3 regions of the Prosthecochloris marina genome follow, and region 3 is predicted to be linked to each of the others. Evidence: riboswitches for the same ligand, from Rfam matches in the RefSeq annotation. Region 3 holds a riboswitch; each other region holds the start of a gene.
The links. Region 3 has a riboswitch for cobalamin ahead of CR164_RS01495 (TonB-dependent receptor). Riboswitches for the same ligand answer to the same signal wherever they lie in the genome.

Region 1 (3,284 bases), on a different contig from region 3:
AAAGTGTGGAAGCATCCAGCGTTTCATAAAGCAGGGCGGCCTTGTCCCTGTTAAGGGTTTCCATGGTATCCAGGCCGCCGACTTCTTTCTCCAGCCAATCCAGCATACACTCAACGACGTATATGGCGAACACGGGCGGTGTGTGATGGTTTGATCCGGCATCGGCATGTGTACGGTAATCAAAAAAAGAGGGTAGGCCCGGTTGAATCATCTCTTGTGTTTTCCGGGGGACGATCACCACGGTAACTCCAGCAGCACCGATGGTTTTCTGGGCATGAGCGTAAATCAAAGCGAAACGTCCGGTATCGATATTTCGGCTCAGAATGTCCGAACTCATATCGGCTACCAGCGGCACCCGAGATTCCGGTATGCCTTGCCATTGCGTACCCATTACCGTATTGTTGGTGCATACGTGCAGATAGCGGGCATCGGCTCGGATATCGAGTGCAGTAGGAATCGTATCATGAGCCTTACCGGCAACATGTACATCCCGTTCCAGTTGGCGAGCGGCTTCTATGGCTTTAGCCGCCCAGTATCCTGAATCAATGTAATCGACAGGATCTCCTGCCGCTGAGAGGTTCATCGGTATCATGCTGAATTGCAATGTGCCTCCTCCTTGCAAGAGCAGTACATCATCATCAACGGCTAACCCCATCAATCTTCGAATCTTTTCCTGTGTGCGTTCAAGCAGATCCAGAACCGGCTGTGCACGATGGCTGATTTCCATCACCGACATTCCGCTGCCCCGGTAATCGGTAAACTCGTTGCGGATGCGTTCAATGACCGATTCGGGCAATTTGCAAGGTCCGGCGTAAAAATTGTATGGCATATAGGTTGTTACGTCTCGTTGATCAAGAATGGCGGTGACAGTATTACCAGTGATTCTGGATATTGTGCTGTTGTCAAAACTTCCAATGATGCTTTTGGGGATAACCGATGCTTTTTGTCAAAGATTTATCTTTATAGTGAATATCCTCGATGATACCAAAAAACAATTCACCATAATCATTCGAAAAAAAACGTGTTATCGTTGTAGAACGATGCTCGGTTCTTTTGGGTAAGATGTGTTGCCGTTAGAAATCTCGCCTCTGATTCCTGATCGCATTTTTTTCAATTGACTTCTTTATCTTTGTCAACAACGGCAATATTTTTACATTCAAACAAGATGTTCTTTCGTCAATCTTGATAAGGCAAGATACCCCTTAACCGGGGTTTAATAGGGAATCACGTGAAAATCGTGAGCTGACGCGCAACTGTAAACCCGTTGAAATGTTTTCCGGCAGTGTGCCACTGTTCCTTTTGCTGGAATGGGAAGGCGCCGTGAAAAAGGGAAAGCCAGGAGACCTGTCTTGTGTCTTATTTTTTCAGCAACCATCCGGTTGCTGAGAGGTATAACGATTATGCTTTCGCGTCCAAGAGCATGTGACTGGAATGAGGCTGGCTTTTTTTCCTTTCTCTCCTTGATAATCCCTTCCATCGCTTGTTTCCGCGAGAGCATGCCTGTAACGGCTTTTTCACATTTTAAAAATGGTGCTCATGATGGAAAACAAGATGGTATGTGATGACGCTAAGATGATCATCAAACGTGATGGCAGGGTTGCTCGTTTCGATCAGGATAAAATTACGTTTGCAATTTTCAGGGCTCTTCGAGCTGTAGGAAATCCTGACCGGCAATATGCGGCTGACCTGTGTGCCCGGGTGGTTGAGTCACTTAGGGTAAACGTTTCTCTCGACCCCCCTTCGGTCGAAGAGATTCAGGATGTCGTTGAAAAGGTGCTGTTTGAAAATCATGCTTTCGATGCAGCCAAGGCATATATTATTTATCGTTTTCAGCATCACAATATGCGAGAGGCGAAAGAGATCTTCGCCAACATCGACCTGGTCGATGATTACCTGCACCTCAAGGATTGGCGTGTGAAGGAAAATGCCAACTTGAGTTACTCGCTTCAGGGGTTGAACCACCATATTTCGAGCATCGTCAGTTCCCAATACTGGCTCAATGAGATCTATCCGGCGGAGATCGCACAGGCTCACAAGGAAGGGCGAATGCATATTCATGATCTTGGTTCGTTGAGTGTGTATTGTGTCGGCTGGGATCTCGAGGATCTTTTAATGAACGGTTTTCGGGGGGTGGAGCGTCAGACTAACAGTGCACCGGCAAAGCATCTCAGGAGCGCCCTCGGGCAGATCGTGAATTTTTTCTATACCATGCAGGGAGAGGCTGCCGGCGCGCAGGCTTTTTCCGGTTTCGATACATGGCTCGCTCCGTTTATCCGCTACGATAACCTGGAGTATGTAGAGGTGAAACAGTGTCTGCAGGAATTCTTTTTCAATATGAATGTGCCGACCAGGGTCGGGTTTCAGACTCCGTTTACCAACGTGACGCTCGATCTTCTGATTCCTAAACCTATGAAAAACCGTCAGGTCATCATCGGGGGTGAGTTACAGGATGAGGTGTACGGTGATTTTCAGGCCGAAATGGATATGTTCAACCGGGCGTTTGCCGAGGTAATGCTCGACGGAGATGCAAACGGTTCGGTTTTTTCTTTTCCAATTCCCACGTACAATATCACTCCGGATTTTGATTGGGAAAACCCTGTCTACGAAGGTATCTGGGAGATGACGGCAAAGTATGGGATTCCATACTTCTCTAATTTTGTGAATTCTGACATGAACCCGGATGATGTGCGGAGCATGTGCTGCCGTCTCCGTCTTGACAAACGTGAGCTGCAAAGCAGGGGTGGAGGACTTTTCGGTTCCGACCCGCTGACCGGTTCGGTGGGTGTAGTGACGATCAATCTGCCGGAACTCGGCTATCTCTCTTCTTCGGAAGAAGAGTTTTTTCAACGTCTTTCAAGGGTGATGGAGCTTGCCAAAAGCAGTCTGGAAATCAAGCGAAAGGTGATCGAGCGCCTTACTGAACAAGGGCTCTACCCGTACTCGAAGTTTTACCTGCGTAATCTCTACAGGAAAAACGGCAGGTACTGGGATAATCATTTCTCGACCATCGGTTTGCTTGGCATGAACGAGTGTTGTCTCAATTTTCTTGGATGTGCGATTGGTGAACCTGAAGGTGAGGCGTTCAGTCTGAGAGTCTTGGATTTCATGCGTGATCGCCTGGTGGCGTTTCAAGAGGAAACCGGCCATATATACAATCTCGAAGCTACACCTGCAGAAGGAACCTCTTATCGTCTTGCAAGGTTGAACAAAGCGGTTTATCCCGATATCATCGTTGCCAATGAGCAGGCAAGCAAGAAAGGTGCAGAACCTTACTATACCAATTC
Region 2 (3,284 bases), on a different contig from region 3:
GTACAGCAATGAACTGATGGATGCCGTCAAACGTTTTCAGGCGCGTCTTGGACTCGATGTTGACGGGGCGGTCGGCCCCAAGACGTTGCGGGCTCTCAATGTGCCTGTTTCTCGAAGGATTGATCAGATCCGACTCAATCTTGACCGATATCGCTGGTTTATTCAGAAGCTCGAACCTACGTTTCTCCTGGTCAACATTGCAGGGTTTACGGTTCAGTATGTTGAAAACTGGAATTACCGGTGGGGATCCAGGGTCATTGTCGGGGAACCTTACTGGAAAACCCCTGTTTTCAAGGCAGATATGCAGTACATCATTTTTAATCCGTCATGGAATGTTCCCCCGGGCATTCTGAGAAAAGAAGCTCTGCCGGCAATCAAGAACAATACAGGATATCTGGCAAGAAACGGTCTGCAGGTTATCGACCGTAGCGGTCGTGTGGTGAATCCGGCTTCGATCAACTGGGCGTCATACAGCGCCAGTTCGTTGCCTTATCGACTGCGTCAACCGCCTGGTACAAGAAACGCACTCGGTCGTGTCAAGTTCATGTTCCCGAACAAGCATCTGGTCTATCTCCATGATACGCCGAGCAAGCATCTTTTCGATAAAAGCACCCGAGCGTTCAGCCACGGGTGTATTCGCCTTCAGAACCCTCTCGAACTTGCAGAGATTCTACTTGGATGGGGTGAGGACGATGTCCAGGACGTTATCGCTGCCGGTAAAACCAGGACAGTTCACCTTCCTCAGAGAATTCCGATTTTCCTGGTGTACCTTACCGCTTTGGTGGAGAATGACGAAGTGTTGTTCAGGGATGATGTTTACGACCGTGATGAAGCGGTTCTCAGTGCTCTCAAAGAGCCTTATCCCTACAAGACAGTTGAAAGCTGTACATTTTAACGGGGTGTACAGGGAAAAATGTTTTTTCGGACATTTGTATCCAATCTGTTGTTTTCTTCGCTCCTGCCGGTTACTTTATACTGTTCAATAAGGCGTATCAGGAAACGGAAGACGGTGAAAATCCGTCGCGGACGCGCCACTGTAACTGACAAAATACCGGCAGACACCACTGTATCTCCCATACGGCAGGAAGGTTGCTGCACTGAAGGGTCAGAAGCCAGGAGACGCCCTGATCGCACGGAGCACGAATGTCTCGCGATTAGACAGGTATGCTGAAAAGTCGAGGTTCGGTGGCGTTCAACGCCAGAGCTGGTCGTACTTTGAGATTGTCTTCATTTCGAGGTGTCGTTGCTTCTTTCAGTTAACCACTGTCAAAAGGAGTAACAATGATCAAAAAACACATTGCAGGTTTTCCGAGAATCGGCGTCGGACGGGAGCTGAAAAAAGCTCTCGAGGCTTACTGGAAGGGGGTGATTTCCCAAGAGGTGCTGGAGGCGACGTGTCGAAGGCTTAAGCTTCACCATTGGGGGATTCAGGAAAGTGCCGGTTTGTCCTATGTCGCTACAGGTGATTTTTCTCTCTATGACCATGTTCTTGACGTCACGGCGATGCTTGGTGCTGTGCCCGAGAGGTTTGGTGAGTTCGATGCCGCCGGTGTCGGTATCGATACCTATTTCAGGATGGCTCGAGGGGATGCCGCCGCGAATATTGCGGCGATGGAGATGACAAAATGGTTCAATACAAACTACCATTACATCGTTCCTGAAATCTCCCCGTCGTTTTCACCTTCTCTTTCTTCCCGCAGAATTGTCGAGGATACCCGTGAAGCGATAAAGGCAGGCTTTCGTCCCAAACCGGTTCTGGTGGGACCGGTTACCTGGTTGTCTCTTGCAAAGGCGTCCGAAGGGTATGACCGTTGGGAAAAACTCGAAGAAGTCGTTGCTGTTTACTGCGGTATTCTTTCAGAGCTTGCTGAATTCTGTTCCTTGATACAACTCGATGAGCCGGTACTTTGTGCGGATATGGTTCCACAGGCCATCGAAGCTTTCGTTCCGGTTTACAAGAGGTTGAATGCTGCATCGGGTAATGCTTCGTTGTTGCTTGCAACCTATTTCGATACTCTTGACGATAATCTCGATCTTGCCCTTTCTTCAGGTTGCGGCGGGCTTCATGTCGATCTTGTCCGTGGCCGCGGATGTCTTGAACAGGTTTTGGGTAGTTTGCCGTCAGGGATGATTTTTTCCGCAGGTATCGTCGATGGTCGTAACATATGGAAAACGGACTTCGAGCAGGCTCTGGATGTTCTTGTCAGGATCAGAGGGGATGTGGGGGAAGAGCGCTTCATGATTGCTTCGAGTTGCTCGCTTCTGCACTCTCCGGTTGATTTGGAAGAAGAGACTTCTCTGAATCCCGAGTTGAAAAACTGGATGGCGTTTGCCGTTCAGAAGTGCGATGAAATCAGTGTTTTGGGGGATATTCTGGATTGTTGGGACTGCAGTGAAGCGCTCATTGAGAATACCGAAGCCATTCAGTCACGGCGGAACAGCGCATGGGTTGAAAACAAGGAGATTCGAGAGCATTGCGCATCCATCAGTGATCAGATGCTGCACAGAAGCAGCACGTATCAGGAGCGCCGTGAAAAACAGGCATGGCTGAATCTTCCTTTGTTTCCGACTACGACGATCGGTTCTTTTCCCCAGACAGCGGAAGTTCGCAGACAGCGCAGGCTTTTCAGCAAAGGTACGCTGGGGGCCGGGGAGTATGAGCAGTTTCTCAAGGATGAGATCCATGAGATTATCGGAAGACAAGAGGATTTGGGGTTGGATGTTCTTGTTCACGGGGAGGTTGAGCGCAATGATATGGTGGAATATTTCGGTCAGCAGATGGAGGGGTTTTGCTTCACCGAAAACGGCTGGGTGCAGAGCTACGGAAGCAGGTGCGTCAAACCGCCGATTATTTACGGTGATGTTTCACGTTCCGGCCCGATGACGGTTGAGTGGAGCACTTTTGCCCAGTCTCTGACTACGAAACCGGTCAAAGGTATGCTGACAGGGCCGGTAACCATTCTAAGCTGGAGTTTCGTTCGCGATGATCTTGAGCGTTCGGAGGTTTGCCGCCAGATCGCACTTGCTCTGAGGGACGAGGTTCAGGATCTGGAACATGCGGGAATAAGGGTTATCCAGATCGATGAAGCCGCGCTGAGTGAGGGTATGCCACTCAAGAAAAAGGACAGGGCATCGTATCTTCGATGGGCTGTCGATGCTTTCCGGTTGACCTCTTCGGGTGTTTCCGATTCGACCCAGATCCACACGCATATGTGTTACAGCGAGTTCAATCATATCATCGGAGCCATAGCTGCAATGGATGCCGATGTCATCAGCATCGAGTC
Region 3 (3,284 bases):
TTGTGGAGAAGCGTTCGAACATGTCAGGCGAGCGGAATCCGGTCGCGATGTTTGCTGTCAGGTTCACTGTTTTGTTCAACGGATGTGCATAGCCGAGTGAGGCTGTAAGCGCCTGATCGCTCTTTTCTTTGAAAACGTTCACTTCTTCCACCACTTTTTTGACGGTCTGTCCGTCAGGTTCATACACTACTGTCCTGAAAAGTGCGTCCTCTGCATCGGCGCTGAAATAGTCGTAGCGGAGACCGCCCATCAGGACGGAACCGTTATGGAAAACATGTTTATCCTGGGCGAAAAAACCGATATGATCGCGATGGGCGTCGGAGACGGGTGGGAAGGTGATTTCTTTTGCGGTTTTCCCGTTCGAAGTTTTTTTCTTGATCTGTTTTTCAGCGGATTCCGCGTTTTCGTGCACATAGTCGAGCCCGGTAACAAGCGTGTTTTGCCGTGTAGGGGCAAAGGTGAGCTGTAGCGATGCTCCTTTTGCTCCGGTGTCGATCCGGTTGTTCTTGAGAGTATACATCGGTTGCGTCGAACTGTTTATTCTGCAGTCATATACCCGTTCCTGGTCGACAAGCCAACCTTTCAGGAGCAGTTCCTCGATGGCTCCGAGTTGCCGGGCTGTATACGCTGCTTTCCAGGTATCGGTGTCAAATTTGGTGAAGTGAGACCATGGCGCGTTATTTTTCTGGGGGACTCCCTTGTCATCGATGCCGGTATGGCGATATGAAAGTGACACTTCGTGCTGATCATCGATCATATAGCGGCCCTGAGCTCCTAGACTCATGGCCTCGAACTGGCTGTTTGCGATCTTGTTGCCATTTCCATCCGTATAGTCACCATGGTCCCGGCTTGAAGCATCGATGCGGAAATCGAAACCGTTACCTCCTCCGCCAAGTGCCACGTTTCCTTGCCAGCCTTCGTCGACCGAACTGTAGGTGCCTGATGCTTCCGGTGCAAAACTCCAGTCATCGTTCAGTGCGAAATCAGGTTTTTTCGTGATGAAGTTGATGACACCACCAAGAGCATCACTTCCATAGAGCACCGAAGAAGGGCCCTTGAGTATTTCGATTCGCTCGATATCTGCAGCACCGATAAACGGTGTGAGTGGGTCGCGCCCCGCCCAGAGATTGTTTTCGCGATCTCCATCTATCAGCACGAGCGTCCTGGTACCGCTAAAACCCCTGATCACGGGGGCTGCTTCCCACATTCCGCTGCCTTCGATGCTGACTCCCGGTACCTTTTCGATAAGTTCTGAGCTGCTTTCAGCGACCTCACGTTCGATATCGGAGGAGGAGACGGTTTCTATGGATACAGGGAGTGAAAACGGAGTTTCCTCTGTTTTCGTGGCGGTAACCACGATCTCCGGTACGGTAATTTCTCCGGAAGCGTTTTCCCCGGAAAATGCGGAAGAGGGGAGAAGAAGCAATGCGAAAAAAGTTTTCAGAAGCCCTTTCGTCAATGATGGGTGCTGCATGGTTTCGTCAGGTAAATGTTACTGTTTTCGATGAAAGCATGTTCTTCACCGTTTCAGCAGGAGTTCTGCAAAATGGTCGTTTAAACAAGACATGACGTACCGGTGGCTTACTCTACGGATCACCAGACTGCCTTGATAGATGCTGAAACAGGTCGAACTGAATTTCATTCCGGGGTATGGGCTTATTGCCGGGCTATGGTCCCGTAGCCGTTTGAGCCGCAGGAAAATCGCTGCTTGTTTTCGTAAACAACAGTGTTTTGCCTGTTAACTTTGGCAATAATCAACCGGCAGGTTTCCTGACTCTCACTGAAAAACATTATCGAGGCTGTGCCTTCCCACGCCGCCCGGGATGGACGATAAGGTTGACGCAGTGACGCAGACTCACGCAGATGAGCTGATGAGATCAGCTCCAGTAATGACAGTTGCGGGAACAGTTCGTGATTTTCACACGATTCCCTTTTACCCCATGGCTTGTCGCCACAGGCACCGGTTGAGAAAGAACATTCCAGAAAAGTGATGGATTATAATGAAAAAATACGGCGTTGCAAAGTTGCTGTACTATTTGTCGGGAACACATCATCCCTATAGGCACCTCTAAAAACGTATTGCACGCCCCGATTGCTACGCTCCATCAGCCTTGCTCTCGAACCGCTCATGGCACTTTTTAGGGGTGTCCATAGGAGAGAGGGCTGATAAAAAACGAAAGAGTCGGGAATTTGTATTTCAGCGGGTTTTACAGTATATACAAACACTACGGTGTCGGCTGGCTTCTGCCAACCGGCTTAAAAGGGAATCCGGTGGAAATCCGGAACAGTACCCGCTGCTGTAATCCTGTACCGGCTTCATGCCGGTGATATTGATCTGCCAAGATGTCACTGAACCGGGCTCCCGGATCGGGAAGGCGGCAGATTCAGGAGAGTCAGAAGACCTGCCGTGGTGTTTATCGCTTCGGGTTAAAGCAATCGATCTCAATATGTTGTGCATTACTCTTCCGCGAAACAGGTATAGGGACATTCTCTGTCCACAGCTTGTTGTCTTTTCTATCGAAAGGTCTGAATGTTCTTGCCGATTCGACCAGCATGCACGCTGTTTTTATGCTTTCCCGGTTGCGGTAAACGATGTTTTTACCGAACCAGTGAAGTAATGGGCCATGCGTTTCTTACTCAATATCAGCACTCATGCAAACGATCTTTCCATTGCCGGTGAGCGTTGGGAGCATGCTTTTTCTCTGCTCGATGAGACAGGTTTCGACGGTTATGAGCTCTATCCGGTAGGTGATTACGTGTACGATTCAATCCCCGGAGAGATCATCGGTGGCATTCACCTGCGTTTTTTCGTGATGCTCAAACAGATATGGTACAACGACAGGCGGCAACTCCTGGCGATGTTCGACAACGAGAGGAACATCGAGATGTACTATGGTGGGACCAGCCGGGAGACGATCGTTGCCTGTTACCGTGAACAGCTGGAGCTTGCAAGGCGTTTCAACTGCCCTTATGTGGTTTTTCATCCTGTTCATTACGAGCTCGACTACATTTTCAACTGGAATCCGCCATGGAGTTGGGAGGAGATGGTCGATCTGTCTGCCGATGTGATCAACGAGGTTGTCCGTGATACAGCGTATGATGGCTGGATCCTGTTCGAAAATCTCTGGTGGCCGGGCAATTTCCGGCTTGACAGCGTGCGGGAAATCGACCGGTTGTTCGATCGCCTCGAGTACTCCAAGCCGGGTCTGGTGCTCGATACCGGCCATATTCTCAACAAGAATCGCTTTCTCGCGAGCGAAAAGGAGGCGGTGGCGTATCTGCTC

Region 1: linked by a shared signal. The riboswitch ahead of CR164_RS08545 (ribonucleoside triphosphate reductase) and the one ahead of CR164_RS01495 (TonB-dependent receptor) in region 3 are both predicted to bind cobalamin.
Region 2: linked by a shared signal. The riboswitch ahead of metE (5-methyltetrahydropteroyltriglutamate--homocysteine S-methyltransferase) and the one ahead of CR164_RS01495 (TonB-dependent receptor) in region 3 are both predicted to bind cobalamin.

Annotation. Positions count from the first base shown of each region.
Region 1 is NZ_PDNZ01000005.1:170,534-173,817, forward strand. It holds gene serC (3-phosphoserine/phosphohydroxythreonine transaminase) at 1-829, opposite strand, end outside; cobalamin riboswitch at 1,179-1,366, shown strand; gene CR164_RS08545 (ribonucleoside triphosphate reductase) at 1,537-3,284, shown strand, end outside.
Region 2 is NZ_PDNZ01000002.1:138,503-141,786, reverse strand. It holds gene CR164_RS02790 (L,D-transpeptidase family protein) at 1-895, shown strand, start outside; cobalamin riboswitch at 968-1,143, shown strand; gene metE (5-methyltetrahydropteroyltriglutamate--homocysteine S-methyltransferase) at 1,285-3,284, shown strand, end outside.
Region 3 is NZ_PDNZ01000001.1:320,990-324,273, reverse strand. It holds gene CR164_RS01495 (TonB-dependent receptor) at 1-1,474, opposite strand, end outside; cobalamin riboswitch at 1,744-1,980, opposite strand; cobalamin riboswitch at 2,212-2,424, shown strand; gene CR164_RS01490 (TIM barrel protein) at 2,625-3,284, shown strand, end outside.